4 regions of the Pseudophaeobacter sp. genome follow, and region 1 is predicted to be linked to each of the others. Evidence: riboswitches for the same ligand, from Rfam matches in the RefSeq annotation. Region 1 holds a riboswitch; each other region holds the start of a gene.

Evidence for each region. A riboswitch is a leader RNA that binds a small molecule or an ion and turns the genes downstream of it on or off. The one in region 1 is predicted to bind cobalamin.
Region 2: it holds a riboswitch for cobalamin, as region 1 does, so the genes downstream of both, ACN0VH_RS06790 (ABC transporter substrate-binding protein) here and ACN0VH_RS00705 (TonB-dependent receptor plug domain-containing protein) in region 1, are expected to answer to the same signal.
Region 3: it holds a riboswitch for cobalamin, as region 1 does, so the genes downstream of both, ACN0VH_RS06315 (DUF1636 family protein) here and ACN0VH_RS00705 (TonB-dependent receptor plug domain-containing protein) in region 1, are expected to answer to the same signal.
Region 4: it holds a riboswitch for cobalamin, as region 1 does, so the genes downstream of both, ACN0VH_RS06385 (CbtB domain-containing protein) here and ACN0VH_RS00705 (TonB-dependent receptor plug domain-containing protein) in region 1, are expected to answer to the same signal.

What each region holds. Positions count from the first base shown of each region.
Region 1 is NZ_JBLWXG010000001.1:140,047-147,224, forward strand. Features, by position in the region: gene ACN0VH_RS00695 (FecCD family ABC transporter permease) at 1-350, opposite strand, end outside; gene ACN0VH_RS00700 (ABC transporter substrate-binding protein) at 347-1,183, opposite strand; gene ACN0VH_RS00705 (TonB-dependent receptor plug domain-containing protein) at 1,187-3,061, opposite strand; cobalamin riboswitch at 3,218-3,426, opposite strand; gene ACN0VH_RS00710 (N-acyl-D-amino-acid deacylase family protein) at 4,165-5,589, opposite strand; gene ACN0VH_RS00715 (TRAP transporter small permease) at 5,627-6,187, opposite strand; gene ACN0VH_RS00720 (TRAP transporter substrate-binding protein) at 6,190-7,173, opposite strand.
Region 2 is NZ_JBLWXG010000002.1:73,066-80,243, forward strand. Features, by position in the region: gene ACN0VH_RS06780 (ABC transporter ATP-binding protein) at 1-132, opposite strand, end outside; gene ACN0VH_RS06785 (FecCD family ABC transporter permease) at 129-1,169, opposite strand; gene ACN0VH_RS06790 (ABC transporter substrate-binding protein) at 1,166-2,176, opposite strand; cobalamin riboswitch at 2,348-2,543, opposite strand; gene metH (methionine synthase) at 2,643-5,369, opposite strand; gene ACN0VH_RS06800 (homocysteine S-methyltransferase family protein) at 5,366-6,412, opposite strand; gene ACN0VH_RS06805 (TRAP transporter large permease) at 6,661-7,178, opposite strand, start outside.
Region 3 is NZ_JBLWXG010000001.1:1,323,510-1,330,687, reverse strand. Features, by position in the region: gene cobN (cobaltochelatase subunit CobN) at 1-2,914, opposite strand, end outside; gene cobW (cobalamin biosynthesis protein CobW) at 3,004-4,038, opposite strand; gene ACN0VH_RS06315 (DUF1636 family protein) at 4,035-4,454, opposite strand; cobalamin riboswitch at 4,549-4,777, opposite strand; gene cobO (cob(I)yrinic acid a,c-diamide adenosyltransferase) at 4,828-5,463, shown strand; gene glpD (glycerol-3-phosphate dehydrogenase) at 5,568-7,178, opposite strand; gene ACN0VH_RS06300 (DeoR/GlpR family DNA-binding transcription regulator) at 7,171-7,178, opposite strand, start outside.
Region 4 is NZ_JBLWXG010000001.1:1,337,199-1,344,376, reverse strand. Features, by position in the region: gene ACN0VH_RS06410 (aminotransferase-like domain-containing protein) at 1-921, shown strand, start outside; gene ACN0VH_RS06405 (DMT family transporter) at 959-1,825, shown strand; gene cobF (precorrin-6A synthase (deacetylating)) at 1,836-2,603, opposite strand; gene ACN0VH_RS06395 (hypothetical protein) at 2,786-3,286, opposite strand; gene ACN0VH_RS06390 (CbtA family protein) at 3,350-4,039, opposite strand; gene ACN0VH_RS06385 (CbtB domain-containing protein) at 4,044-4,214, opposite strand; cobalamin riboswitch at 4,250-4,469, opposite strand; gene ACN0VH_RS06380 (DUF1636 family protein) at 4,565-4,900, opposite strand; gene cobA (uroporphyrinogen-III C-methyltransferase) at 4,905-5,642, opposite strand; gene ACN0VH_RS06370 (cobyrinic acid a,c-diamide synthase CobB) at 5,639-6,955, opposite strand; gene cobM (precorrin-4 C(11)-methyltransferase) at 6,948-7,178, opposite strand, start outside.

The DNA.
Region 1 (7,178 bases):
GCCGCCAGCGGCAGACCCAGGGTGAGGCTGGCCGCCAGTCCAGTGTTGATCGCCAGCACCGCCCCCAGCGCCGCCGAGGAGGACACGCCAATCAAACCGGGTTCAGCCAGCGGGTTGCGCAGGTAGCCTTGCATAGCGGCCCCTGCCAGCCCCAGCCCACTGCCGATGATTATCGCCAGCAGCGCCCGCGGCAGGCGGATTTCACGCATCACCAGGGTGAGCGGGCCATAGCTTTTGTCGAACAGCGCCGCCAGGCTTTCACCGATACCCACATCCGCGGGCCCCAGGGTGAGCGAGATCAGAAACAGCGCCAGCATCGCTGCGGTCAGCGTCAGCATCAGACGGGTCATTCCCGGTCCTCCTTATCCAAAAACAGGCGGCGCTCTTCGGCCAGTGTTTCCACTGCGCGCAGCACATGCGGGGTGCCGCAGACCCAGTCGGCATCGCGCATCTGCCCGGCGCCACTGCGGGCGGCCAGATGGCGCACCACCGGATGCGCTAGATTTTCCTCGCTGCGCGCGGCGCGTGGATAGGGCGAGGTTCCGATCAGAAATTCGGGTTCTGACATGGCGAGCAGTTCCAGGGGCATGCGGCCGGAGCGCCCATAGCCCAGCTCATCCGCGATATTGCGCAGCCCCGCCGCGCGCAGGATCTGTCCTGCCAGCGACATGCTGCCAGAGGTGAACCCGTTGGCGGCATAAAGCGCCGCGCGCGGCCGCTCCGGCCCGACTTGCTCCTGCGTTGCCAGCCGCTGGTCGTAGTCTGCCAGCAATGCGCGGGCCGCCTCTTCGCGACCCAGCACCTCACCCATCTGCTCGATACGTGCGCGGACATCCTGCAGTGAGTTGGCGGGCTGAAACACCACCACCGGAATGCCAAGACGGCGCAGCATTTCCGTGGTGGCCACTGTCGAATAGGCACCGGCAATCACCAGATCGGGCTGCAGCAAATATATTTCTTCCGCCAGCCCATGGTTGACGGGGTAGGCCAGGGCGTGTTCCGCCATGGCCGAGGCGCGTGTGTCCCGCGCGATGTAGGAAACCGATGCCAACTGGCCGGGCGCTGCAAGCAGCATTGCCAGCTGGTCGGTGCAGAGGTTCATCGACACCACGCGGGACGGCCCGGCAAATGCACCGGTGGCGGCCCACAGAAGGGCCAGGGCTATGCCGGACAGTTTGCGCATGGATCAGAACGTTGATTCCAAACCAACATAGAGCGCACGGCCGCGTTTGGCGTACCCCCAAACGTCGGAATACTCTTTGTCGAACAGGTTGGTGACACGACCGGTCAGGGTGACCTGATCGGTGAGGTCATATCGAGCCGCGACGTCCACGGTCACATAGCTCGGCATCTCCACCACCGGATACGGCCAGGCGCCGAAAAACTGCGTATCGTAGTTCCCGGTCACATAGCGCAGATCGGCGTTCACGCTGCCACGTGCGTTCATGAACTGATGCGTCGCGCTTAGCAGCAATTCGTGCTTGGGACGGCGCACCTCGACGGAGCCATCGGCGTTTGATGCGTCCAGGTAGGTGTATGCCAGACGGAAAGTCAGATCATCGGTGGCTTTGATGTCACCGGCGATTTCGACACCGCGGCGCTTGGCCTTTTCAGTTCGGTTGCGATAGGTGTTCATGCCCAGACCGGTGTCGAAATACCATTCGATTTCGTCTGTCAGGTTTTCGCGAAACATGGTGACGTCAACCAGACCACGGCCTTGCAGGAACGGCACTTCGACGCCCAAGTCAAAGCTGCGGTTTTTCTCAGGCGCTAGGTTCGGATTGCCAACAGTGCCAGACGAACTGCCAAACAGCTCGAAGAAGGATGGGTCGACGCTGCCTTCACCCGCCGACGCGTGCAGGCGAACGCCGTTGCCAAACACATAGGCGGCGCCGACGTTCCAGGTGGTGTCATCGTCGAATGAGCTGTTGTTGTCACGCCGCAGCCCGCCCTGAACGCTCAAGCCATTATTGAACGATCCACGATATTCCACCGCAAAAGATGTCCGGTCAGGTCGGTAGTCTGGGTTGGAGTTCGACCGTTTCTGAGTATTTTCAGCGATCACGTTCACGATCTGGTTGGCGTCTTCCAGTGTCGCACTGTCCAGCGCGAAGCTCAGTAGATAACGCACCGATTTCCGGTCCGCCTGAGAAAAGCGGCCAGCGCTGGATAGGCTTTCGAAGTCGCTGTAATCGTAGGACAGGCGGTGTTTCATGCGTCCGCCCAACATTGCGTATTCGGCAAATATACTGGCGAGCCGCTCGGTGCGCTCGGAGGTTGCAGTGGGGTCGTCGGTGACGCTTTGATCAACCGTCACAGCCGAGTAGTTTTGCGGATCGCTGTCGTACTCCTCTTCGGAATGGCGGAAGGAGAAGCCAAGCTGCAAATCTTCCGACACCAAATAGTCGCCGGTCAGGTTGATGGTACTGCGCTCAATCCCGTCTTTTTCGCCGCCACTGCCGGAGATGTCATAGCCGCGATCGTTCAGGTGTGACAGACCGACCGCCAGGCCGCCGCGTTCATTGCGCATTGAATAGCGCCCCGCGACCGAGGTTGCGTCACCACCTTCGATTTTGCCAAACAGCTCGCGACCGATGGCACCCTTCTTGGTGATGATATTGATGACACCCGACGACGCGCTGGATCCGTAGAACACCGATTGCGGGCCGCGCAGAACTTCGATGCGTTCGATATTGGCGGTTTCCAGGCCCGACAGGATGTATTCGTCATTCCCAGCCGATGCAGGAACGCCGTCGATCAGTATCAGTGTATTGTTGCCTTCACCGCCGCGGATGCGGATCTGAGTGAAATTGTCGCCAGAACCGTTGACCGAAATACCGGGCACCGCGCGCAGCGCGTCCTGAACGGTCAGAATGCCGCGTTCTTCGATTTCTTCGCTCGTCAGGACCGAAGCTGAGCGGCCGTATTTCTGGGCCTCGACCGGCGTAAAGCCGCCGGAGACGATGATCTCTCCCAGATCGGTGACGACGTCATCCTGGGCGATTACGATTGCTGGTGCGGCGGCCAGAGCCGCAGCCAATGACAGGCTTGCCTTGCGCATATTCCATTCCTCCCGACCCGCGCAACAAGCACAGGCCAAGTGACTGCCAAAGCGGGCAGTGTATTCGGGTTTGGTCTTTGAAAGGCATTGCCTCCGCAGACAGTGAAAACTGCCACCACTACGGAAATCCGTTATCTACAGCGCGCCCCGCACCGGGATAGGGTGATCATCCTGGCAGGTCTCCTGACTTGCGGGTCGAGGCTTTGCCGCACCTTCCCGCCCCTCGGGGCAGTGGCATCTCGCAGCATTGCTCTCCGCTCACAGTTGCGGGGGCAGTCACGGATTCGGCGCCTGTTGGCTACACCTCACCGTGTTCCCTATTAACCGGGTGGTTTCCCAGCCGGACCAGAATTGCCGGAACTTATGCAAGTTGAGCTTTTTTTGTCAAGCGCCAATGTCTCACTGGCCGCCTTGGATGCGGCTCCAAAAGGCTGCTTCCCCAGTAGGTTAGGTTTTGTCTATTTCATTTGCTGATCGGAGAGGTCGCTTGGCGACGAGAAATTCTGATGAGCTGATGTCGGTTGGCGTTGATAACTGCAAATAAGTCTTTCATTTGATTGGGTTCGGCAAGGGGGGCGGTCTTGTTACGCAGGAAGATCAAGCGGCTGCCGCTGGTGGCAACGTTCCGGAAATTGCCACTCTGCATTGTCGGCTTGGAAGCCTGCCTGAGCACACATTTTGTGCGCCGGACTTTGAGCGGGATGGGGTTTTTGCCCCGGATCATTCCAGCGATATATGTGAATCCGTTCAATAAGGCGAACAGAACGGCGACAACGACGCCGAGGTAATTACGGAAGCCGCCCGGCGTTCCAACCTGAAGGCGTCGACTATGGCTTGCTGCAGCATATCCTCCATATTGGCTCGCTCAGACATACCCTGCCTCTCTGAGCTGAACCGCATCGATACCGGGAGGCTCAGGCATTTCTGACAATGCTGCCGCCCGGGCTTCTTTGAGGAGGCAGGTTTCTTCTACCTGGGGAGATGCAGGATCACTTTCCGCGAAATGCGCGGCCTTGACGCTACCAAAGTCGTGAACATTCTCGAGCGTGAGAAGCGAGAGCAGGGCAGATGCGGCGCGTACCGGGCGCGCAGTGCGAGGCCTGTCACAGCACTGCCCCGGCTCTGGCGCCGGTATGGCCGCCTGCACACCAGCTTTCGCGGCCATTGACAAAGACCAGGTCGATACCTTCCGCAGGGCGGGTGGGGTGCGTGTAATCGTTGCCTTCACGGATGGAGGCGGCATCAAAGACCACTAGGTCCGCATACATACCTTTGGCGATGCGGCCCCGATCCTGTAGCCCAAAGCGGTCGGCGGGCATCGAGGTCATGCGTTTGATGCCAGTTTCAAGGTCAAAGACCCCTGTGTCGCGGACATAATGCCCAAGAACCCGCGGGAAGGTGCCCCAGACACGTGGGTGCGGATGGCTGCCACGGGCGATCCCATCTGAACAGATGATCGTATGCTCATAAGCAAGGATGCGGCGCACATCGGTCTCATCCATGATGAAAAATATGCCAGTGGCCGGCAGCAGGCGTTCCATCGCACTGTCGATATCGGTGCCCCATTCCGCCGCGATGTCAGACAGATCGCGACCTGCCATTTCGGGGTAGGGGACGGATTCAGCGACGATCACCCGGCTGGCCTGTCTGTGGCGGCCCGAATTCAGCATCGTGGAAGACGCCGTCCAGGGCGTCGTATCCAGCCCGACGTCCTGCAGTTTTCGCGCTTGGTCAATCATCGCAAGCGTCGTTTCGCTCAGCCCGTGATTGGCAAGGCCCGCGCATTTGTGATGGCTGACATGAACACCACAGCAGGCATCACGGCCGATCTGAAAGGTTTCTTCGAGCGCTTCAATGACTTGATCGCCCTCATCACGCATATGGGTGACGTAAAGTCGGCCATGTGCCTGCGCGACCCGCGCCATTTCTATCAGCTCTTGGGTGGTCGCGGCACGGGCGGGCGGATAGAACGGCCCGGTCGACAGTCCGATCCCGCCCTCCGACAGGGCGCGGTCAAGCGCGCGAACCATGGCGGCGGTCTCGGCCCGGTCGGCGGGGCGGTCGAGGTCAGCCACTTCGTTGATCCTTAGCGTGCCATGCCCGATCAGGCAGGCGCTGTTCACCGCAGGCGGATCCGCCCGCAGCCGGTCGCGATAGGCGGCATAACTGGCAAAACGCGGCATGTCATCCGACAGGACCATGCCCAAGGGCTGCGGTAAGGGGCCGGTCGCGGTCAGCGGCGCGATGGAAAAGCCGCAATTGCCGTTGATGATCGTGGTCACTCCCTGGCTCAGCATGCAGTCCATGCCGGGATCTGTCAGCACCACCTCGTCGTGATGCACATGCGGGTCGATGAAGCCCGGCGCTACAATGCGCCCCGTGCAGTCGATTACTCGGCCTGCGGTCCAGCGCGACAGATCGCCAGTCGCCACGATCCGGTCATCGGTCACGGCGAGGTCGACAGACTGGCGCGGGGCACCGGTCCCGTCGATGATGTTACCACCGCGGAATAGGATATCAGCATGCATGGATTTGGGCCTTTCGTAAGTGGAAAGCTGGGGTTGTTCAGGATCGGTCTTCGGAACCATCCACAGAAGATGGCTCTGTGGATGGTTCTGTCATCGGCTCAGCCCAGCGGGCGATCAGATGGATCAGGATCAACACGATGGTGATTGGCACCGCAATCGCGACCCAGAGCGTGGAAAAATCAAGCGCATCAGCGGTGCTGCGGCTGTGCCGGGTCAGAAATCCGCGCGCGAAATTGCCCCCCGGACCAAAGAAGGAATGCCACAGGATGGGCAGCAGGAATACCAGCACCAGCAGTGATTGCACCGCCCCCGCAGCCATGGCACGCCAGGAGGATCCCGACGTGCCCTGAAACAACGCCGGGTCAAAGCGACGCTTGAAAGAGAGCGTCGCGCCGATCAACCCGGCCCAGATCATTGCATAGCGCGCCAGTTCCTCGGTCCAGGATGGCGGCTGCGAAAAAGCATATCGTGCGACGACCTGAAGCATGACCGCGCCAACCAGCACCGCCAGGGCCGTCACCCCGATCACCGCCGCCAGCTGGTCGAGCCTGTCGCTAATCCTGCGGGCAAAATTGCCGATGCGTCGCACGATAGCCATCCTCAGTTCCGAACCTGATCCAGCGCGTCAGTAAAGAGCTTCAGATGCGCTTCGCTCATGATGTCGGCCCATGTGGGGCCTGTGGCCGCAACCATCTTGTCGCGTTCGCCCGGTTCCAGTTCGGTCAGGGTGACGCCCGCCTCTTGATGCTTTTGGCGCACCTCTTTGCTCCACTGTGCGATCCATGCGCGGTTGGCCTTGAAACCAGCCTCGACAGCGGCGTCGATCTGGGCGCGTTCTGCCTCGCTTAGACCGGCATACCAATCTTCAGAGAGCAGCACCGTACGGGTAGAAGGAGAGATATTGGCCTGGGTGAAATGCACCAGGAATTCGGTGTGACCGGTCCGAATGGCCGAATTGGGCGGGTTGAAATATCCGTCAGCCACGCCGGTCTGAATCGCATTGGCGACCTCGGACCAGGCGACAATGGTGCCGGTGGCGCCAAGCGCCTCTTGATAGGCGAGCTGTTCGGCATTGAGCGCGCGGAAACGCAGCCCTTCCAGGTCCGACATCTTGGTAATCGGTTTCTTGGCATTGTGCATGCCGATGCTGGTGCCGATGTAGTTGAAGCCCGCCAGCCGCACACCGTTTTCCAGCAGCGGCACGTTCATTTCCGCGAGCAGATTGGTTTCTGCCATGATGGTGTCGAACTCATCATTGTCTTCGAACATGAAGGGCAGCAGAACGCCCTTCATCAGGGGGCTCATCCCAAAGGCGGTGGATGCGGTGGCGAGGTTGACCTCTATCAGCCCCTGCGCGACCTGGTCAAAGCGTTCATCCTCACTGCCCAGCGTGCCCGAGGGAAAGACCGTGGTCTCCAGCTCAGTGCCTTCCAGAGCGGCACTAAAACCTGCAGCCCAGGCCGCTTCGGCATTTGTTTCAGGGTCATTTGCGCCATTAATGGCGATCTTGATCTCAGCCGCGGCCGGTAGGGCCATGGCCAGGGCCAGGGCCGCCGTTGCGGTTCCGATGCGGAATGCTTTCATTGTGT
Region 2 (7,178 bases), on a different contig from region 1:
GAGCGTAGACTTGCCAGAGCCGTTTGGGCCGATCAGGCCGAATGTCTCGCCCGGGGCAATCTCAAGCGAGACCTCTTGAACAATGCGCCGCGATCCCGCCGCCCAGCCGAGGGATTTTGCTGCCAGTCTCACAGCCGCCTCCGGCTGTGTACAAGAATCAGCGCAAAGCCCGGCGCGCCGACCAGCGCTGTGACCACGCCGATCGGGACAACCTGACCGGGGATCAGCATCCGCGAGGCGATATCCGCCGCAATCAGAAAGACAGCCCCCGCAAGCGCCGAGGCGGGCACCAGCCGCGCGTGTCTCGGACCGACGACAAACCGCATGGCATGCGGGATGACAAGGCCGACGAATCCGATGGATCCAACCAGGCTGACCATGGTCGCAGTCATCAGCGTCACCACACCGATCAGCACAATCTGAACCCGGCGAACCGGCACGCCAAGCGATGCCGCTGAAGAAACACCGAAGGAAAACGCATCCATCGCGCGTGCAAACCACAGGCAGATCAGAAAGCCGATCATCGCGACGGGCGCCGCCAGCATGACATCCGGCCATCGTACGCCGGACAGATTGCCCAGCAGCCAGAACATGATGCCGCGCGCCTGTTCCGCATTCGCCGACTTGGCGATAAGAAAGGAGGTCAACGCGTTGAAAAGCTGCGAACCGGCGATGCCCGCAAGCACAAGCTGCGCCGAGCCGCCACCCGCGGCCCGCGCCAGCGCCGCCACCACGACAAATGACAGGGTCGCACCGATAAAGGCCCCGCCCGAAATCCCGAGCAACCCGCCACCGACGCCAAGGATCGTCACGGCCACGGCGCCCGCTCCGGCCCCCGCAGAGACGCCCAAAAGATAGGGATCCGCCAAGGCATTGCGCACCAAAGCCTGTAGAACAACGCCCGATAGGGCAAGACCCGCGCCACAGCCCGCAGCGACCAGGGTGCGCGGCAGCCGGTAGCTCCAGATTATGCCAGCGTCGATCGGATCAAGGATCAAACCCGCATCCCAAAGACGGTTTGCAAAGACCGCCGCCACCGTCGAAAGCGGCAGCGGCGTTTCACCAATGACAACCCCAGCCAGGATTGCCAGGATCAATACGGCTGGCCCCTGTGCAATCCACAGCCCAAACGAGCGCCGAAAAACGCCTGGAGCAGCCGCATCCGTCATTGCAGATCGAACTTCGGCAGGGCCTCGGCCAGCGTTTCAAGCGCCGTGATATTGCGGATTGATGGATCCATAGAATGCGCATTCAGGATCACGATGCGGTCATTCTTTACAGCATCCATCTGGCTGGTCACCGGGTCTGTTCTAAGAAATTCCAGCTTTTTCTCGACATCATCCGCCGCAAAGCGGCGCCTGTCCATCTTGGCCACCACGATGACTGACGGATTCGCGCGGGCGATGGTTTCCCAGCCGACAACCGGCCATTCCTCGTCGCTTTCCACGACATTACGCAGCCCGAGCTTGTCCATCATATAACCCGGAGGCCCCTTGCGCCCGGCAACGTAGGGGTCAATGTCCATCTCGGCCGACGAGAACCAGAAAACAGCCGAGGCATCTTGCAGATCCAACTCAGCCGCCTTTGCAATGGCCGCAGCTTCGCGGGCCTTCAGATCCGCCAGCAAGGCGTCGCCTTTGTCAGACACATCGAAGATCTGCGCAAGCTGGGTGACGCCTGCATAAATGCTGGCCATCTCAAACATGGCAGAGCGGGTTCCGTCCGATCCGGTGCTGTTGTCCTTGGCCCAGCAATCGGCGGGCAGAACAAAGGTCGGGATGCCAAGATCCGAGAATTGTTCGCGGGTGGCAACGATGCCCTGCGGGCCGATATGCCATTCATATTGCACCGCAACGATATCCGGGCGCTTGTCGACCACGGATTCGAAGCTGGGATCATTGTCCGCCAGCCGTTCGACACCCGCATTCAATTCAGAAAATTCAGGCAACACCTCGGTAAACCAGACCGATGTTCCCGCGACCTTGTCGCCAAGTCCAAGCGAATACAAAAGCTCGGTTCCGGCCTGACCGACCGTAACCGCAGTCTTGGGGGCTGCATCGAAGGTGACCTCGACACCGCAATTTTCAATCGTCAAAGGATAGGTCGTCTGGGCCTGCGCCATCGGCACAAAACTGGCCACGCCCAGCAGAGCCGCCGTCAGAAATCGGGAATACATTGATTGTCTCCAGGGGATGATGCGACCAGAAACAAAGAGGGAATAGCGAACCCGTGGCTGACGAATACGGCACCCGAAAGGGGCGACGCATAGGTACTGGCGATGGCAGGTGCCTTTGGGCACCGCAGGATTAATCTCATTCGACACCTCCCCGGACTCCCCGCCCGGGCCGCGTTGCATTCAGCGTCGGCAGGTCTCCTGACTTGCGAGTCATCACAGCAGCGGCCTTCCCATGGCACGGTGGCCACAGTGGCATGATCGCTGCACGCTCATCGCCTACAGTTGCGGGGGCAGTTCCGGTTCACCGGCAAGCCGGTGGCGGATTCCCTTTTGATTCCTCATGGAAACCGACAGGTTGTGTTCTAGTAAGCAATTTCCCCTGTTGCAACGACTATTCTGTTGCGGAACCCTGCCGCCTTTGCCCGCCGTGCTACGGCTGTAAAATGCGCAACCCGGCACTGCCCCCCTATTCCGCTGCGACCACCGAAATGCCGGTTGGGGTGTAGTTCAGCACCGGGGCCAACCAGCGTTCGGCCTCTTCCAGCGTCATGCCCTTGCGGGTCGCATAATCCTGCACCTGATCCCGCTCAACCTTGGCGACGCCAAAGTAATAGCTGTCGGGGTGGGCGATATAGAGGCCAGACACCGATGATCCGGGCCACATCGCCATGCTTTCGGTCAGCTCCACCCCGGTGGCGGCTTCGGCGTCCAGCAGGCTGAAAAGCGTACGCTTTTCGGTATGGTCGGGCTGGGCAGGATAGCCGGGGGCAGGGCGAATGCCGCGATAGGGTTCGCCCACCAGGTCAGCAGGGGCAAAGGTTTCATCGGGGGCATAAGGCCAGAGCTCGCGGCGCACACGCTGGTGCAACATCTCGGCCATTGCCTCGGCGTAGCGGTCGGCCAGCGCCTTGACCAGGATCGAGGAGTAGTTGTCATTTGCCTTGTCGAACCGCTCGGCAATCGCCTTTTCCTCTGGGCCGGCGGTAACAACAAAGCCGCCGATATAATCGTCAACGCCCTTGGGCGCGACAAAATCGGCCAGCGCCACGTTGGGCCGCCCCGGCCGCTTGGCATGTTGCTGGCGCAAGGTGTGTAGCGTGGCAAGCGGCACCTGCCGACCGCCATCCTTGAACAGGTGGATGTCATCGCCTTCAGCATTTGCGGGCCAGAAACCGACAACAGCGCGCGGGCCAAACCAGCGTTCGTCAATGATCCGTTTCAGCATCGCCTGCGCATCCGCGAACAACGCACGGGCGGCTGCGCCCTGTTTGTCGTCCTGCAGTATCTTGGGGTAAACCCCCTTCAGCTCCCATGTGCGAAAGAATGGCGTCCAGTCGATATACTCGGCGATTTCCGCCAGATCCCAATCATCGATCACCCGCGTGCCCAGACATTCGGGGCGGGCAACACTGTAGCCCTGCCAGTCAATTGTCATCGCATTGGCCCGCGCCTCGGGCAGCGGCACCCGTTTCTTGGCGCGCTCGGCGCGTTCGTGGCGCTCGGTCACTTCGATATATTCAGCTTTGATCCCATTGACATAGGCCGATTTGCGATCATCGCTCAGCAATTGGCTGACCACCCCCACCGCGCGGCTGGCATCCAGTACATAGATCGCCTGGCTGCCTGTGTAGCGCGGCGCAATCTTGACGGCGGTATGCACCTTGGAGGTGGTCGCGCCACCAATCAGCAGCGGGATATCGAAGCCCTCGCGCTCCATCTCGGCGGCCAGATGGGTCATTTCATCAAGGCTGGGGGTGATCAGACCCGACAGGCCGATCACATCAACGTTTTCCGCACGTGCAGTTTCAAGAATTTTCTGCGGCGGTACCATCACGCCCAGATCGATGATCTCGTAATTGTTGCAGGCCAGAACCACGCCGACGATATTCTTGCCGATGTCATGCACATCGCCCTTTACGGTTGCCATCAGAACCTTGCCGGCACTTTCGCGCCCTTCGCCGCCTGACAGGCGCTTTTCTTCTTCCATGTAGGGCAACAGGATCGCCACCGCCTGTTTCATCACACGCGCCGATTTCACCACCTGCGGCAGGAACATCTTACCGGCGCCAAAAAGATCGCCCACCACATTCATCCCCGCCATTAGCGGGCCTTCGATCACGTGAAGTGGGCGTTCGGCGGATTGGCGCGCCTCTTCGGTATCGGCCTCGATGAATTCAGTGATGCCGTTGACCAGCGCATGCTCCATGCGCTTTTCCACGCTCCAGTCACGCCAAGCCAGATCGCGGGTCTTTTCCTCGCGCAGGCCGCCGCGAAACCGCTCGGCAATGTCCAGCATCCGCTCGGTTGCGCTGCCCCCGGCTTTTGGACGGCGGTTCAAAACCACATCCTCGCAGGCCTCGCGCAGTTCCGGATCGATCTGGTCATAGACCGCCAATTGCCCGGCGTTGACGATGCCCATATCCATCCCCGCCTGAATGGCGTGATAGAGAAACACGGCATGCATCGCTTCCCGCACCGGTTCGTTCCCGCGAAAACTGAATGACAGGTTCGACACCCCACCCGAAACATGGGCATGCGGAAGGTTTGCCCGGATCCAGCGGGTCGCCTCGATGAAATCGACGCCGTAGTTGTCATGCTCTTCAATCCCCGTCGCCACCGCGAATACGTTGGGATCAAAGATAATGTCTTCGGGCGGAAAGCCGACCTCATCCACGAGGATGCGATAGGCACGCGCGCAAATCTCGGTCTTGCGGGCACAGGTATCGGCCTGCCCCTCTTCGTCAAAGGCCATGACCACAACTGCCGCGCCATAGGCAAGGCAGAGCTGCGCCTGATGGCGGAACTGGTCTTCGCCCTCTTTCATAGAAATGGAATTGACGATGGATTTGCCCTGTACGCATTGCAGCCCCGCCTCGATCACCTCCCATTTAGAGCTGTCGATCATCACCGGCACGCGGGCGATATCGGGCTCGGACGCGACGAGGTTCAGAAAGTCCACCATCGCCTGCTTGCTGTCGATCAGCCCCTCATCCATGTTGATGTCGATGATCTGCGCGCCGTTTTCCACCTGATCGCGTGCCACGTCCAATGCGGCGGCATAGTCATGGTTGGTGATCAGCTTGCGAAAACGGGCAGAGCCGGTGACATTGGTGCGCTCGCCCACGTTGACGAAGGGGATATCGGGCGTCAGAACAAATGGTTCCAGCCCGGAAAGGCGCAAATACCGGCTCATGCTGCGACCTCGCTTGGCAAGCGGCGCGGCGCAAAAGGCGCCACCGCCTCGGCAATGGCCGCGATATGGTCGGGCGTGGTGCCGCAGCAGCCGCCAACCACGTTCACCAGCGCTTCGGCCGCAAACTGCGCCACTTGGCGCGCGGTATCGTCCGGGCCTTCGTCGTATTGGCCAAAGGCATTGGGCAGGCCCGCATTGGGGTAGGCGCAGATCAGCGTGTCGGCGACGCCCGCAAGCTCGGCCAGATGCGGACGCATCGCGGCGGCCCCAAGGGCGCAGTTCAACCCCACGCTAAAGGGGCGCGCATGGGCCACCGAATGCCAAAAGGCCGTCGGAGTCTGCCCAGACAGCGTGCGCCCCGAGGCATCGGTGATCGTGCCCGAAATCATCAGAGGCAATTGTGCGCCATGTTTTTCAAACGCCTCATAACATGCAAAAATTGCAGCCTTGGCGTTCAGCGTGTCAAAGATCGTCTCGATCAGAATAAGGTCAGCGCCGCCAGCGATCAGCCCGTTCACCTGCTGGCCATAGGCAATGCGCAGGTCATCAAAGGTCACAGCGCGATAGCCGGGATCGTTCACATCGGGGCTAAGCGAAGCGGTACGGTTCGTCGGCCCAACTGCCCCGGCAACAAACCGCGGCTTGCCGTCGATCGCCGTGGCGCGGTCCATCGCGCGGCGGGCGATGCGCGCGCCTTCGGCGTTCAGATCATGCACCGCGTCCTCCATCCCGTAATCAGCCTGCGCGATCGTCGTGGCAGAAAAGGTGTTGGTCTCGACAATATCGGCACCTGCCATGGCAAAGTCGAAATGGATCTCCTCGACCGCCTTGGGCTGGGTCAGGATCAACATATCGTTGTTGCCCTTTTGCGGATGATCCGAATGGTGGCGGCAGGCATGGCCAGACCCGTGGCCGGCGTAGTCTTCCTCGCTCAGGCCAAGTGTCTGGATCTGGGTACCCATGGCCCCGTCAAGAATTAGGATTCTCTCGCGGGTTAAGGCCGCAAGCTGGTGAAATGTGTCGGTTTTGTTCTGTACTGGCATTCCGCACTTATGGCGCATCGCTCCACTAGATAAAAATTCATAATATGACGAAAGATTATGAATTTTACACATGTTCACCAGGTGCAGCGGCGATGCAAACTCCCTGCATCTGCCTGCCCGTAAACCAGCACCATAGGGGGGAAGGGGCCGCCACTTTTGAATGACACCTCAGGCCCAGACGCGCGCGGGGCCAGGGACAGCCCCGTCCCCAGCCCCTGGCAGGTTTTGCGATAGCGCCCCTGCCCGCCTCAGTTTTCGATAAGGCCGGGCAACCAGGTCCCGATGCCGGGTTGCCAGACAATCAACGCCAGCACGGCCAGCTTGATCACCAAAAATGGCGTCACGGCCGCATAGATATGCTTCATCCCGATGCCCTCTGGCGCGACCCCCCGCATGACAAACAACAACAGGCCAAAAGGCGGAGTCAGCAGTCCGATTTCCATGGTCAACAGATAGACCACGCCCAGAACCAGCTCGTTTATGCCCAGATGCGCCGCCAGCGGTACAAACACCGGCACGGTGACCATCAGCATCGACACCTGATCCACAAAGCATCCCAAGAACAACAGGATCAGGATCATCCCCACCAGAACCATTGTTGGGGTCGGGTCCACCGCATTGATTGCTGCAATCAACCCATTGGTTGCGCCGCTGAAAGACAAGACCTGGGCAAAGGTCTGGCTGGCGGCCATGATGAACAGGATCATCACCGACAGCTTGACCGTCTCCATCAGTGCCTTGGCGATCTTGGTCAGCGACAGGGCCC
Region 3 (7,178 bases), 1.2 Mb from region 1:
CCAGCGAACGGGCCTGCGGACGGTCCGGCCGGGTGGCATCCAGATGGTAAAGCGCAGGTGCTGGGGCGCCGATGCGGGCCATGGCAGCGGCAAAGCCTGCCTCATGGGCGGCGTAGTCTTCGGCAATCAACAGGTCCGTTTCGGGCAGATCCTGCAGGTGAACAAAGCTGTCGGCACCCTTCAGGCGGGCCTCCAGGGCGCTGCGGGCCTCTGATATATCGCCCTGGGCATCAATGGCATGTGACGAGGCGGTGATCCAGGCCTCGCCCGCCGCTGCGCGTGCATCGTCGCTGTAGCTGTCGATATGTGGCCCCATGGACAGGCCGTAGAGGCCGGGTTTGGGGCCAAAAACCCGTGGGCCCTGTGCCAGGTAAGGATTGTCGGAGGGGTCTTCGTCGCGCCCCGCCAGCGCCCCGGCGGCGGCTTCGAACATCTGGGCCAGGCCGGGAAAGATATCGCGGAACAGGCCGGAGACCCGCAGGGTGACATCAATGCGAGGGCGTCCCAACATGGAGAGGGGCAGGACTTCAAAGCCGGAGACCCGTTCCGAATCCTTATCCCATTTGGGGGCCAGCCCGGCCAGATGCAGCGCCATGGCAAATTCCTCGCCGGCGGTGCGCATGGTGGCAGAGCCCCAGAGATCAATCACCAGCCCCTGTGGCCAGTCGCCCTGGTCCTGCAGGTGGCGGCGCAGCAACTCTTCCGCCAGTTTGACCCCCTGCACCTGCGCCGCCCGTGACGGCACCGCGCGCGGGTCGGTTGTAAAGAGGTTGCGCCCGGTGGGCAGTACGTCTGAACGGCCGCGAAACGGAGAGCCAGACGGGCCGGGAGGCACCAACTGCCCATTCAGCGCAGCGATCAGCCCGGCATGTTCCGCCGCGCCGCAATCGCCGGTGCCAAAGATGTGCAGCCCCTCGCCATACTGGCTTTCCTTGATGTCGCAGACAAAGGCATCGATCCGGGTGATGGCCTCTGCCGCAGAGGTGTCAGGGGTGAGGCCGAGATCTGCCTCGACGCCAGTGCCCTGGGCCTCAGCGCGGATATCCTCCAGCAGACGGTCGCGCCGTGCCGGGTCCAGCCCATCGGCGGTGGAATATTCATCCAGCAGGTTTTCCAGCCGCGCCATGCCCTCGGGCAGGGTGGTCTGGGCCAGGGGCGGCGGCACATGGCCCAGGGTTACGGCACCAATGCGACGCTTGGCCTGGGCGGCCTCGCCGGGGTCGTTGACGATAAAGGGATAGACAACGGGCAGCGCGCCGGTCAGCGCTTCGGGCCAGCAGGCCGCCGAGAGTGCAACGGATTTGCCGGGCAGCCATTCGAGGGTGCCATGGGCACCGATATGGACCAGCGCATCGCTGTGCTGGCGCAGCCAGAGATAAAAGGCGACATAGGCATGGCGCGGCGTGCGTTCCAGATCATGGTAGTCGTCAACGCGGGTCTGTACCTCGCCACGTTCCGGTTGCAGGGCGATCAGCGCCTTGCCCGCCTGCAGCGCCTTGAAGTGAAACGCGCCATCCCTGCAGTCGGGATCCTGCTGCGGCGCCCCCCAGGCGGCGGCCAGGTCCTGTTGTAGCACCTGCGGCAGGCTGGCCAGCGCGGCGGTATATTCCTGCAGCGAAAAGCGCAGAGCGGCGCTGTCCAGCCGCAGGCCAAGATCCCCCTGCGGCGCGGTGTCATAGCCCTGCTTGGCCAATCCTGCCAGGATTTCCTCACAGGAGGCCAGCGCATCCAGCCCCACCGCATGGGCCAGATTGTGGGCCTTGCCGGGATAGGTCGACAGGATCAGCGCCGGGCGCTTGGCCGTATTGGGCTGGGCTGCAAGACGCAGCCAGCCTTCGACCCGGTCGACAACCGCCGCGATGCGATCAGCAACGGGGCGGTGGGCAAAGCGGGAATACTGAAGGTCCGGATCCTGCTTGCCGGGGGATTTGAAACTTACAACCCCTGCCAGGATACGACCGTCTACTTCGGGCAGAACGACATGCATCGCCAGATCCGCAGGCGAGAGCCCGCGCGCCGCTTCGGCCCAATCCTTTTTGCGGGCGGTGGACAGCGCCACCTGAAACACCGGGCAGCCAGTGGCATTCAGCGGCGAGGCGCTGCCATCACTGCCCTGGGCCGAAAAGGCGGTGGCGTTGACAATAGCGGCTGGCTTCAGCACCGGCAGGGTCTCGCGCAGCCAGGCGGCGGTCTGGGTGGATTTCAAGCTGGCGGCAAACACGCCGTAGGCAGCGTAGCCACGGGCGCGCAGTTCAGCAATCAAGGCATCCACCGGGGCGGTATCGGCGGCAGTCAGGTAAGAGCGGTAGAAACTGATCAGAACCAAAGGTTTATTCTGCATATCGGGGGGCGAAATCACCCCCAGATCAGGATCATAGAAGCCGTGCTGCGGGGTGGATTTCAACCCCAGAACTGGCCCGGCATATAGTCCCGCCGCCAGCGAGAGCTGCGCCAGCGCCGCCTGCGCCGCTACCGCGCCGCCCGCATCACAAAGCGCCTGCAGCCGCCGCAGGGTCGAGGCTGGCAGGGTCGACAGATCGTCCAGCCGAGGATCTTCACGGCCATCGGCAGGCAGGATTGCCAGGGCGATGCCGCGGCGGCGGGCCAGATCCTGCAGGGTGGCCAGCCCATAGGGCCAATAGCTTTCGCCGCCAATCAGCCGCACCAGCACCCCCTTGGCCCCGGCGAGTGTCTGTTCGGCATAGGTGTCGACCGACAGCGGGTGTTTCAGCGCCACCAGATTGGCCAGCCGCAGGCTGGGTAGTTTGCCATCGGCGCGATGCCAGCCTGCCGCAAAGGCCCCAAGGTCGCTGTCGGAAAAGGACAGCACCACCAAATCTGCGGGCGATTGCCCCAGATCCTGTGGCGTGTCGGTTTGATCCAACCCGTGGCTTTCACGAAAAACGACGTGCATTGGTGAGGCCTCTTGCAGAGTGTTTAGGGTGCCGCCTGGCCTTGCAGCCGGAATGCGGCACCCGCGTTTGCTTTGTCTTTGCCAGTGGCCTAGGCGCCCAGGTCTGCCCGGATGGCGGCCCCGTCGATATTGTCATGTTCGGCAATGACCACCAACTGGGTGCGACGCGGTGCATCGCCCCAGGGCTGATCATATTGTGCCCGCAGACGTTCGCCAACGGCCTGTACCAACATGCGCATTGGCTTGCCCTTTACTGCAACATAGCCTTTGACCCGCAGGATATTGCGTGTCCGAGCCAGGTTCACAATGGCATTTTGCAGCGCTTCCGGGTCAGAAACTTCGCCCATTTCGACAACTATGCTTTCAAAATCGTCATGTTCGTGGTCGTGGTGGCCATCGTGATGGCTGGGGCGTGCCTCCAGATCGTCTTCGGCGGCTGCATTAAGCCCCAGAATGATGCGCGGATCAATCACGCCCTCGCTCATGGGGAGGATCGGCAGCTGGCGCGGGGCTTCGGCCTCGATCACCTTGCGGGCCTGTTCCAGTCCGGCCTCGCCCGCCAGATCGGCCTTGGACAAGAGCACGATATCGGCGCAAGCGATCTGATCCTCAAACACTTCCGACAGCGGCGTTTCATGATCCAGGCTATCGTCGGCAGCGCGCTGGGCCTCGACGGCGGCGAGATCGGGGGCAAACTGCCCTGCGGCCACGGCTTCGGCGTCGGCTAGGGCAATGACGCCATCAACGGTGATGCGCGATCGGATGGCCGGCCAGTCAAAGGCCTTGAGCAGCGGCTTGGGCAGGGCCAGGCCTGAGGTCTCGATCAGGATATGTTCGGGGGCCTCTGGCAGGGCCATCAGGGCCTCGATGGTGGGGATGAAATCATCCGCCACGGTGCAGCAGATACAGCCGTTTGCCAGCTCCACAATGTTGTTTTCAGGACAGTTTTCATCGGCGCAGGATTTCAGGATATCGCCATCGACGCCTGCGGTGCCAAATTCATTGACCAGAACCGCCAGGCGCTTGCCCTGGGGGTTTTGCATCAGGTGGCGGATCAGCGTGGTCTTGCCCGCACCGAGGAAACCAGTGATGACGGTGACAGGAATTTTGTTGAGATCGCTCATGGGGTTTCGTCCTTGCAGGGGAATGTGATCGGGGGAATGCGGGCGATGGATTGCTTGCGAAATACCTGTGGGCGTTCGCGCCAGGGCACCAGCCCATCGGTCGTGGCAGCATAGGCGGCAGCCCCGGCCAGAATGTCGTCGACATGGGCTTCGGGATCTAGGTCGCCGTAGATGTAGCTCCAGCGGGTATCGCCACCGGTCAGCACCATGGCGCAGCCACGTTTGCAGGCGGACAGGCATTCAACACCGCGCACCGTGACCCCGTCTGGCAATGTCGCCTCGGAGAGGGCCGACAGCAGCAGGGTGCCGGGGCGTGTGGATTCGGGGTCAACACCTTCGCGTTTGCAGGTGGTGCAGATCGTCAGGGTGACCTCTGCGGTATTTGGGGCGGGGGGGTCCGCCATATCGTCTGCCATCAGCGCGCACATCCATTGTGGGGCCAAGGGGCAGTGCCAGCAGGGGGAGGGCAGAGGTGCGCTCCCACAACCAGTTGCGACACACCCCGTTCGCCCGTTGTCTCATGCGTTGGCAGGTCTCCCGGCTTGCGGATTTCAACAGGCCTAGGGCCTGTCTGCGGCTCTCTTGCCTTCCCGGCGCAGGGCACCAGTGGCATCAGAGACCTCTCCGGTCACGGTCGCGGGGGCGGCTGTGCTTGAGACTGATGCCAAGGGGGGGGCACCTGCCTGTCACATTCCCTCTTCGCCTGCAATTTGCAGGAACCAACGAAAACCCCTTGCGCTATTGGGGGCTTCCTTGTCAAGACTTGCACAAACAGCAGGAGTGACCCCAGTGAGCGAGAAGTCCGAAACCGGCGTTTCAGAAGAGGAAGCGGCACGGCATGCCTCAAAGATGGCCAAGAAAAAGGCCGCCCGCGATCGCATGATGAAAAACAAGGATGGCGAAAAGGGGCTGATCATCGTCCACACTGGCCCGGGCAAGGGCAAGTCCAGCTCGGGATTCGGGATGATCATGCGGTGTATCGCCCATGGCATGCCCTCGGCTGTGGTGCAATTCATCAAAGGCGCCTGGCAGACCGGCGAGCGTAGCCTGATTGAGGAAAACTTCAGCGATCTGTGCCAGTTTTATGCGATGGGCGAAGGCTTTACCTGGGAAACACAGGATAAGGCGCGCGATATCGCTGCGGCGCAAAAGGGCTGGGAAAAAGCCAAAGAGATGATTCGGGATGAGCGCAACACCATGGTGCTCTTGGACGAGATCAACATCGCGCTGCGCTATGATTACCTGGATCTGGACGAAGTGCTGGAATTCCTGGTGGAGGAAAAGCCGCCGATGACCCATGTGGTGCTGACCGGCCGCAACGCCAAAGAAGAGCTGATCGAGATCGCCGATCTTGTCACCGAGATGGGGCAGGTCAAGCACCCCTTTCGTGCCGGTATTAAGGCGCAAAAAGGCGTGGAATTTTAAGAGAAAGGCGCTGCGCGGTCGAAAAGGCGGGCAGTGCCTTGCCCGCCGCGCAGGCGGACTTGTGCATCCCCAAAAAAACGGATCAGGCCCAGATTATATCTGGGTCACGTCTGAGCCACCGACGCAGCCCGGTTTTCTGCAGCTGACAGAAGGGCGGGATTGTTTCGAATATACGCATCCACAGCCGCACGCTGGGCTGCATCAAGCCGCAGGTTCAGCTTGGTGCGGCGCAATAGAAAATCTTCGCCTGTGCGCACCCATTCGTTCCTGATTACCCAGTCCAGCTCGCGTGCAGTGATGGTTGCGCCAAAATCCTGCCCCAGATCTTCTGGTGCTTTTGCATCTCCCAGAACCTCCCAGGCTTCCAGCCCGTAGGCACGGATCAGACGGCGCGTGGCATAGGCGCTGAGGAACGGATAGTCGCTGGCCAGTTTGGCCGTCAGCTTGGCGACATCTTCCACCGGAAAGTCGCCTCCTGGCATCGGCACGCCAGCGGTCCAGTTGCCTGAAAGGCCTGGCAGGGCCTCGCCAATCTTGGCCAGGGCGGATTCCGCCAGCTTGCGATAGGTGGTGATCTTGCCGCCAAAGACATTCAGCAGCGGCGCCTGGGTTTGATCCAGCGTCAGCACATATTCGCGCGTCGCTGCGGTGGCCGAACTGGCGCCATCATCATAAAGTGGGCGCACCCCGGAATAGGTCCAGATCACATCATCGCGGCTGAGCGGCTTTGCAAAATACTGCGACGCAAAATTCACCAGATAGTCCTGTTCTTCTGGCGTGCATTCCGGCGCGGTTCCGGGATCAGGGTGATCTGCATCGGTGGTGCCGATCAGGGTGAAGTCTTCTTCATAGGGGATGGCAAAGATAATCCGGCCATCGGTCCCCTGAAAGAAATAGCAGCGACCGTGGTCAAACAGTTTTGGCACCACGATATGGCTGCCGCGCACCAGACGCACGGTTTCGCGGCTGTTTTGCCCCAGGGTCTGGCGCAGCAGATCCGCCACCCATGGCCCGCCTGCATTGACCAGCATCTTGGCGTGATGCTCTGCCGTTTCGCCGCTGGCGTGATCCTTGACAGTGATGACCCAGTGATCGGCGCGGCGCTCTGCGTGCAAGACTTCGGTGCGGGTCATGATATTGGCGCCACGGGCCTGCGCGTCGCGGGCGTTCAGCACCACCAGCCGGGCGTCTTCGACCCAGCAATCGGAATATTCAAAGGCCTTTTTGAATTTCGACTTCAGCGGGCGGCCTGCCACATCGGTGGTCAGATCCACCGTGCTGGTGCCGGGCAGGATGCCACGCTTGCCAAGGGAATCGTACAAAAACAGCCCCAGACGGATCAGCCAGGCCGGGCGCCGCCCCTTCATCCAGGGCATGAAGGTGGTCAGCAGTTTTGACGTCGGCGTGTCATTGTCGAACCGCATATCCTTGTGGAAGGGCAGCACAAAGCGCATTGGCCAGGAAATATGCGGCATCGCTTTCAACAGTACCTCGCGTTCGATCAGGGCCTCGCGCACCAGTCTGAATTCGAAGTATTCAAGATAGCGCAGCCCGCCATGAAACAGCTTGGTCGAGGCCGAAGACGTGGCCGAAGCCAGGTCGTTCATCTCGGCCAGCGTGACGGAAAGGCCGCGCCCGGCGGCGTCACGGGCGATGCCGCAGCCATTGATACCGCCGCCAATGATAAAGAGATCGGTGATCTTGGTGTCAGACAT
Region 4 (7,178 bases), 1.2 Mb from region 1:
GCCAATGGGCTGGAATATGCACCGGATCGCTTTGCCATCACACCGGGGACCCACGCCAGCCTTTATGCGATATTGACGCAGCTGAGCGAGCCGGGGCAGGTGCTGCTTTGTGAGACCTTGACCTATCCTGGTATTCGTGCCATCGCGGCCCGTCTGGATCTGCGTCTGGTGGGGGTTGCTTCTGACCAGGATGGGATGTGCCCGCAGGCGCTGGAGCAGGCGATCACCAGCCATTGGCCGGTGGCGCTTTACCTCAATCCGACCTTGCAAAACCCAACGACCCAGACCCTGAGCGAGGGCCGCCGCCGCGAGATTGCCGAGGTGTTGAAACGACATGAGATGCCGCTGATCGAGGATGATGCCTACCGCTTTGTCGCGCGCGATGCACCGCCGCCCCTTGCCCAATCTCTGCCTGATCTGGCCTGGCATGTGGCGGGGATTTCAAAATGCTTTGGCGCCGGGCTACGGCTTGCCTATACTACGGTGCCGCAACGGGCGGATATGGGCGGGTTCTTGCAGGCCCTGCGCAGCATTAATGTGATGGCCTCGCCGCTAAGCCTGGCGCTGTTGGGGCGCTGGATCGAAGATGGTACCGCCGCCGAGATCCAGGCCTTCGTGCGCAGCGCTGCCGCCGAGAGACAGGCGCTGGCGCAGAGCTGTCTGAGCGGCTGCGCCCTGCGCGGCGCACCCGAGGCCTTTAACCTGTGGATTGATCTGCCCGCAGGCACCAGCCGGGCAGAAATCATGGGTCGTATGGCCAATCATCAGATTGGCATTATGCCCAGCGATGCCTTCACCGTCACCGAAACCCCCAGTGAAGCCCTGCGCGTGTGCCTTGGCGGACCCATCGGTCTGCCGCAGTTGCGTCAGGATCTGATGGCTCTGCGCGATGCCATCCTGCGTAAGGATTGGCTGGGATGATGGGTACTGCAATCCTCCCCTCTCTCGGAGAGCGCCGATGACCTCACATATTCCATTCCGGGTTCTGGGGACGGTGGTCCTGGCCATGACCCTGATTGTCACCGGTGATGCCGCTGGCAAGGCCCTGACCATGGCGGGGGCCAGCCCATTTTTCGTGGCCTGGTCGCGTTTTGCCGTGGCGGCGGTGGTGCTTCTCCCCTTTAGCGGCTTGCAAGCGGCAGAGCTGCGCGGGTTTCTTGATTGGCGTATCCTGTTGCGCGGTCTGCTGATCGCCACGGGCATCCTGTGCATTTTGACCGCGCTGCGTACCGAACCGATTGCCAATGTCTTCGGCGGTTTCTTTGTCGGGCCGATTGTGGCCTTTGCGCTGTCGGCACTGGTGCTGAAAGAGCGCGCTGATCCAAGCCGGGTGGCACTGTTGCTGGTCAGTTTTGGCGGTGTGCTTTTGGTGGTCAAGCCGGGGTTCGGCATGCAGGCCGGTATGGGGTTCGCCGTGCTGGCGGGCTGTTTCCATGGGTCTTACCTAGTGGCGACACGCAGCCTTGCAGGGCAGTACCGACCTCGGTTCTTGCTGATATCACAGTTGATTATTGGTGCTGTTGTGCTGCTGCCCTTTACCCTGGGGGCGCTGCCGCAAAGTCTGGGCCCAACGCAGATCGGGCTGGTCTTGATCAGCGCCCTTGGATCGGCGGCGGGGAATTTCCTTTTGGTGCTGGTCAACCGAACAACCCCTGCCAATATCGTGGCGCCACTGATCTACAGTCAGCTGCTGGCTGCCACGGTGCTGGGCGGTGTTGTCTTTGGCACCTGGCCCGATGGGGTGGCGCTCTTGGGGCTCTGCGTGATTATCCTGTCGGGACTGTCATCGCTGTGGCTGGCAGGGCGGCGCCTGGCGCAGCCTTGAACCCGGCGTTTTAAGCGGCGGAGGGCGTGCGGCGTAGCAGGTAGATATCCATGATCCAGCCGTGGTCAGCCCTTGCCCTGGCGCGGGTTTCGCAGATCTGGTCTGCCACCTCGCGCAACCTGCCAGAGATGCTGATCTGGTTTTCCATGCCAGCATAGGCTGACCACCAGATGTCAACGCCAGTGGGGTCGATCTTCTGGAATGAGCAGTCGCCATCCAGCATGATCACCAGGGTATCGGCACTGTCAGGCCAGCCGTTTTCGCGCAGCTGTCGCCCGGTGGTCACCGTAAAGGGTGCGCCAATCTCGTTCAGGGGGATGGCATGTGCGGCGGTCAGCGCCTGGATCGAGGTCACGCCGGGAATGACCTTTAGCGTGATATCCTGCGTGGCCTTCAGGCGCTCGGCGATGCGCATGGTGCTGTCATATAGCGACGGATCCCCCCAGACCAGAAAGCCAACCCTGACCTTGCCACCGGGGCAGTGGTCGCGGATGGTTTTGATCCAGACCTCGGCAATGGCATCGTGCCAGTGATCCACGCGGGCGGTGTAGTCCTGGATCGCGGGGTCGCGCACCGGCAGGGAAAATTCAACAATGCGCGGGCCGGGGGGCTGGATCACCTGGGCGCAGATCTGCTGGCGCAGCCCGGCGAGGTCGTCTTTGCCCGCGCCCTTATGCGGGATCAGGATCAGATCGCAGGCATTGAGCGCGGCGACTGCTTGCAGGGTCAGATGCTGCGGGTTGCCGGTGCCAATGCCAATGAGCGAAAGCTCGATCATGGCCGCCGTACTGTCATTGTTCATCTGTCGGGCTCCTGCCAAAAAGAAACACGGCCCGCTATGGCGCCGTGTTTCAGCATAATCAAGCCCGGATCCGGCGGCATCGCGGGATCGGGCCGCTTTGTATCGACTTCGCGTCAGGTCAGGCGGCAGACCAGGGCTGCAACCGGGGCACCAAGGGGTCAGGGGTTTTCAATGATCACGCTGTCAGCAATCGGATCTGTCTCGATCATCAGCGGGCTGTGGCTATTGGCGTTCAGCGCCACCGTGATTTCGACCTTGCCCTTGGGCAGATCGCCCAGATGCAGCCAGTTGCCATAGAGCCGCGTCAGCTTGCTGCCGTTGATATAGACATGGGCATGGCCTTCGCCGGGACGATCCGCGGTAGAGACGTGCTCGGGCGAGAAGAGGAAATTCTCTGTCGTGACCTGCAGGTTCCAGCCAGACATCGGGTCCTTGTGGACTTTGACTGCGATTTTCGGCGCGCTACTGCCCGCTGTGATCATCAGCGGCTGGCTATGCGCGTGGCCGAGGCTTTCCATCTGGTGCTCTGCGCCGCCGTGCTGCGCCGGGTCGCCGTGGTCGTGACCGGTGAAGGTGATGCCATTGCCGGCAGCGACAACAAAACCGATGCCACAGCCAAAGGTAAGCCCAATGGCAAAGAGTGCGAGGGAACGGGACATTCTTGATCCTTTGAAACAGAAACCTCCGCCGGTGGCGATGCGTCGGCGGAGGTCTTGTTGCGATTACGCTGCGGCGGTACGAGGCGCTTCCGACTGCCAGAAATAACCGGCGAAGGTGCCAAGCAGAACCCAGGCGGCCATGCCAACGCCAAGGGCGCGTGCGGCAAACAGCGCGCCGATCTCGGTTGGAACCGGACCGGTAAAGCTGTCTGGCTCCGGGGCACCAATCAGATGCGGCAGCAGCAACAGCGCCACGGCAATGGCATAAGAGACCAGATTGCCGCCAAAGGCGATGAGCCACATGGCAATGCCAGCAGCAGCCACGGTTGCTGTCCACCAGATCTGGCGGTCAAAAACATCGGCAGCGGCGACGCCGGGCACTTCTGGTGCCAGGGTCAAAGCTGGCGCCAGATGGAAGGTGACAAAACCTGCCAGCCCCCAGAGAATGCCCGCCCGTGCGGTGACAACATGGCCCTTGCTCTCGGCAAGTGACATCAGGGCAACCATGACCAGCGCATAGCCGGTGTAGGTCAACATGGTGAAAATGATGCTCAACCCGTCGCGCATGACGTCAAAGCCGGGCAGCTCCGGATGCGCCGAAACTGCGGCACCGCCAAAATGCACCAGCTCGCCGCTTTCATAAAGCTCGGCATGCAAAAGAACAGGCTGCACAAAAAGAAGCTGCAGCAGAGCGGTTATCAACCCTGCTGCAGCACCAGCGAACAACGCGCTGGTCAAGATACGGTTCATCATCTGCTTAGTGGCAGGGGAAGCCGGTTGCGTGACGGACGTCATGGGCCGCGTCATGCAGGGCAGAGGCCTGTACGTGACCGGTCAGGGTGACAATACCCAGGCCGAGGATCACGGCAAACAGAGCGGGTGCAAAACCAACGCCTGCAGCGGATTTGTTCAGTGTCTTTGTTGTCATCATTATTCTCCACGTCGTCACACCCGACGACAAAAGTTGCATTCCAATACATGGCCGGTCTCCTGACTCGCAGGTCACAGCGGTTTTTCCCCTTCCCGGTGGCCAGATTGGCCCCAGTGGATATGAAAAACCGCTCTCTGCTCACAGTCGCGGGGGCGGTTGAGGGTGTGGCGCCGCGATTTGGTCCGCCATTCCTCATTCCCGTTTCAGCCCTGATGCTTTGCACCGTTGGACACCATGTTCATTTGTTGTGCCCTTTGTCACACCGCCCGGTCAAGTTGGAAACCGTCCTGCATGGGCAAAGATGCGACTTTTCGGCGGGCAGGGTGATTTTGCCCCTGTTGCAGGATCTAGTCCAGATCCGCCGGGATTCGCGCGATGGCCTTCATCCGCAGCGCTCCCAGAGGGCGGGCATCTGCCAGGGTGCCATCTGCGCTTTCGTCAAAGAGCCGCAAAAAGACGACGATATCTGGCAGGTCCGCTGCGGTGATCTCGCCAAAGAGATAGGCCGTCTTGCCGCTTTGCCGTACCGCAAGGGTCTGCGGGCGTGTGCAGCCGGACATGCAGTCCACCTCCTGCACCCGCGCCGCGATCCCGGCCTGTTTCAAGGCCTCTGTCAGGCGAAGGGGCAGGGCCAGATCGGCGCTCCGGCAACTCCGGCAGAGGGTCAGGGTCGGCTGCGGCACCGGCTCAGCCTCTCGGGGTCAGATCGGTATCGGCCAGCGGGCCGTAGAGTATGAGAACCGGCGCAGTGGTTTCCATCGCACGCAGAACCTGTGGCAATTCACCCACCGTATGGCAGCTGAGTTCCTGTTCGGGTGTGGATACCCCCAATGCCACCAGCGCATGGGTTTCAGGTGGCAAACCGGCTTCGACCAGCTTTTCCGCCAGGGCGGCAAAGGTGCGTTTGCCCATATAGACAACCGTGGTGGCATCAGGGTCGGCCAGTGCCGCCATGTTGAGGCTATCTGGCAGGCCACCGGTGACGTCGTGACCGGTGATGAACTGCATACGGCGCGCCGTCAGCCGCCGGGTCAGCGGGATATTGGCCGCCGCCGCCGCCGCCGAAGCGGCCGTTACACCAGGCACGATCTCAAACGCGATACCGGCGGCCCGTAGCGCAGTGATTTCTTCTTCCAGGCGACCAAAAACGCCACTGTCGCCGGATTTCAGCCGCACCACATTCTGTCCGCTTAGGGCGTAGTCCACCAAGAGCTGGCTTACGTGGTCCTGTTTGGGCGAGGGGCGTCCGGCGCGTTTGCCAACACCCACCAGATCGGCCTCGGCGCGGGCATGGGTAAGGATCGGCCCGGCAGACAGATCATCAAACAGCACCGCATCGGCAGCTTCCAGTCTCTTGACCGCCTTCACCGTCAACAGGTCGGGATCGCCCGGCCCGGAAGAGACAAAGCTGACAAAGCCGCTCATGCGCCTTCTCCGGTGATCAGATGGAAAAAGGTGCCGGTGACATGGCCCTTGATGGAGCCGGTCTCCGGCACCGGATTGCCATCGGCGTCCATGACATGGGCCAGTGGGGCGTCGGGTTCATCCAGAATGGTGGAATAGTGGAACTCATGCCCGCGCAGGGCTGCACCTGTTGCAAAGCCCGGCATCGGCGCCTGCAGCTCGGCGCGGCGATAGCCCAAATGGAATTTGCGTTTTTCATAGGAGGTGACCAGCCCCAGCAGACCGGCCATCTGATGGCGATTGCCTTCCTTGTCGATCAGCGCGTTGCCAAGGGCCATGTAGCCCCCACATTCGCCATGCACTGGCTTGGTCTCGGCGTGCTTGCGCAGGCCCGCACGGAAGGTCTCGGCGGCGGCCAGGGTGCCGCCGTGCAGTTCCGGGTAACCGCCGGGCAACCAGACCAGATCGGCGTCTTGGGCCGGGGCCTCATCCGCGAGGGGGGAAAACGGCAGGATTTCAGCGCCAGCGGCGCGCCAGCCGGTCAAAAGATGCGGATAGGTAAAGGAAAAGGCCGCATCCCGTGCCAGCGCGATGCGCTGCGCCGGGGGCTTTGGCAGCCTGTTGGGGGCTGGGGCGGCCGCGCCCATGGCTGCCGATTTGAGCGCCTCAAGATCCACATGTTCGCGCAGGAAAGTGGCATAGCCTGCGATGGCGGCTTCCAGATCGGGATGTTCCACCGCCTGAATCAGGCCCAGGTGGCGTTCGGGCAAGGCGAGATCGCCGCGCCGGGGCAGCGCGCCCAGAACCTTGACGCCTGCGCGCTCCATCCCCAGCCGGGTCAGGCGTTCGTGGCGGGGGCTGGCAACCCGGTTCAGGATTACGCCCGCAAAGGGCACCTCGGGGTCGTAGGATTTAAACCCCAAAGCGGTGGCGGCAGCGGACTGCGCCTGGCCGCCCACGTCAATCACCAGCACCACCGGCCAGCCCATACGCTTGGCGGTTTCGGCAGAAGAGCCAAAGCCGGTCTGCCCACGGGTGGCAACCCCGTCAAACAGCCCCATCGAGCCTTCGCCGATGCAGATTTCAGCCCCTGTTGCCTGTCCGGCAACCGCATCCAGCAGCGGCGCGTCCATCGCCCAGGTATCCAGGTTAAAACTGGGGCGTTTGGCGGCGGCAAAGTGAAAGGCCGGGTCGATGTAGTCGGGGCCGCTTTTGAAGGGCTGAACCGCCAGGCCGTCTTCGGCCAGGGCCCGCAGCAGGCCCAGCATCACCGTGGTCTTGCCGGTGCCAGAGGCCGGGGCGGAGATCATCAAACCTTTGGGGAAATCAGTCATCACCTTCGCTCCAGTTGGCCCATTGGCTGTCGGCGCTTTGTGGCCGGTAGCGGCGGTCGTAATCCTGCGCGTAAAGGCAGCTTTCGTCAAAGCCTTCGTTGCCAAGCGCCGGTCCGACCAGGATCAGCGCGGTGCGTCCACGCATCCCACCCGTCGCCTCTTCCAGGGTGCCAAGCGTCGCCTTGACCACCTTTTGGTCGGGCCAGCTGGCGCGCCAGACCAC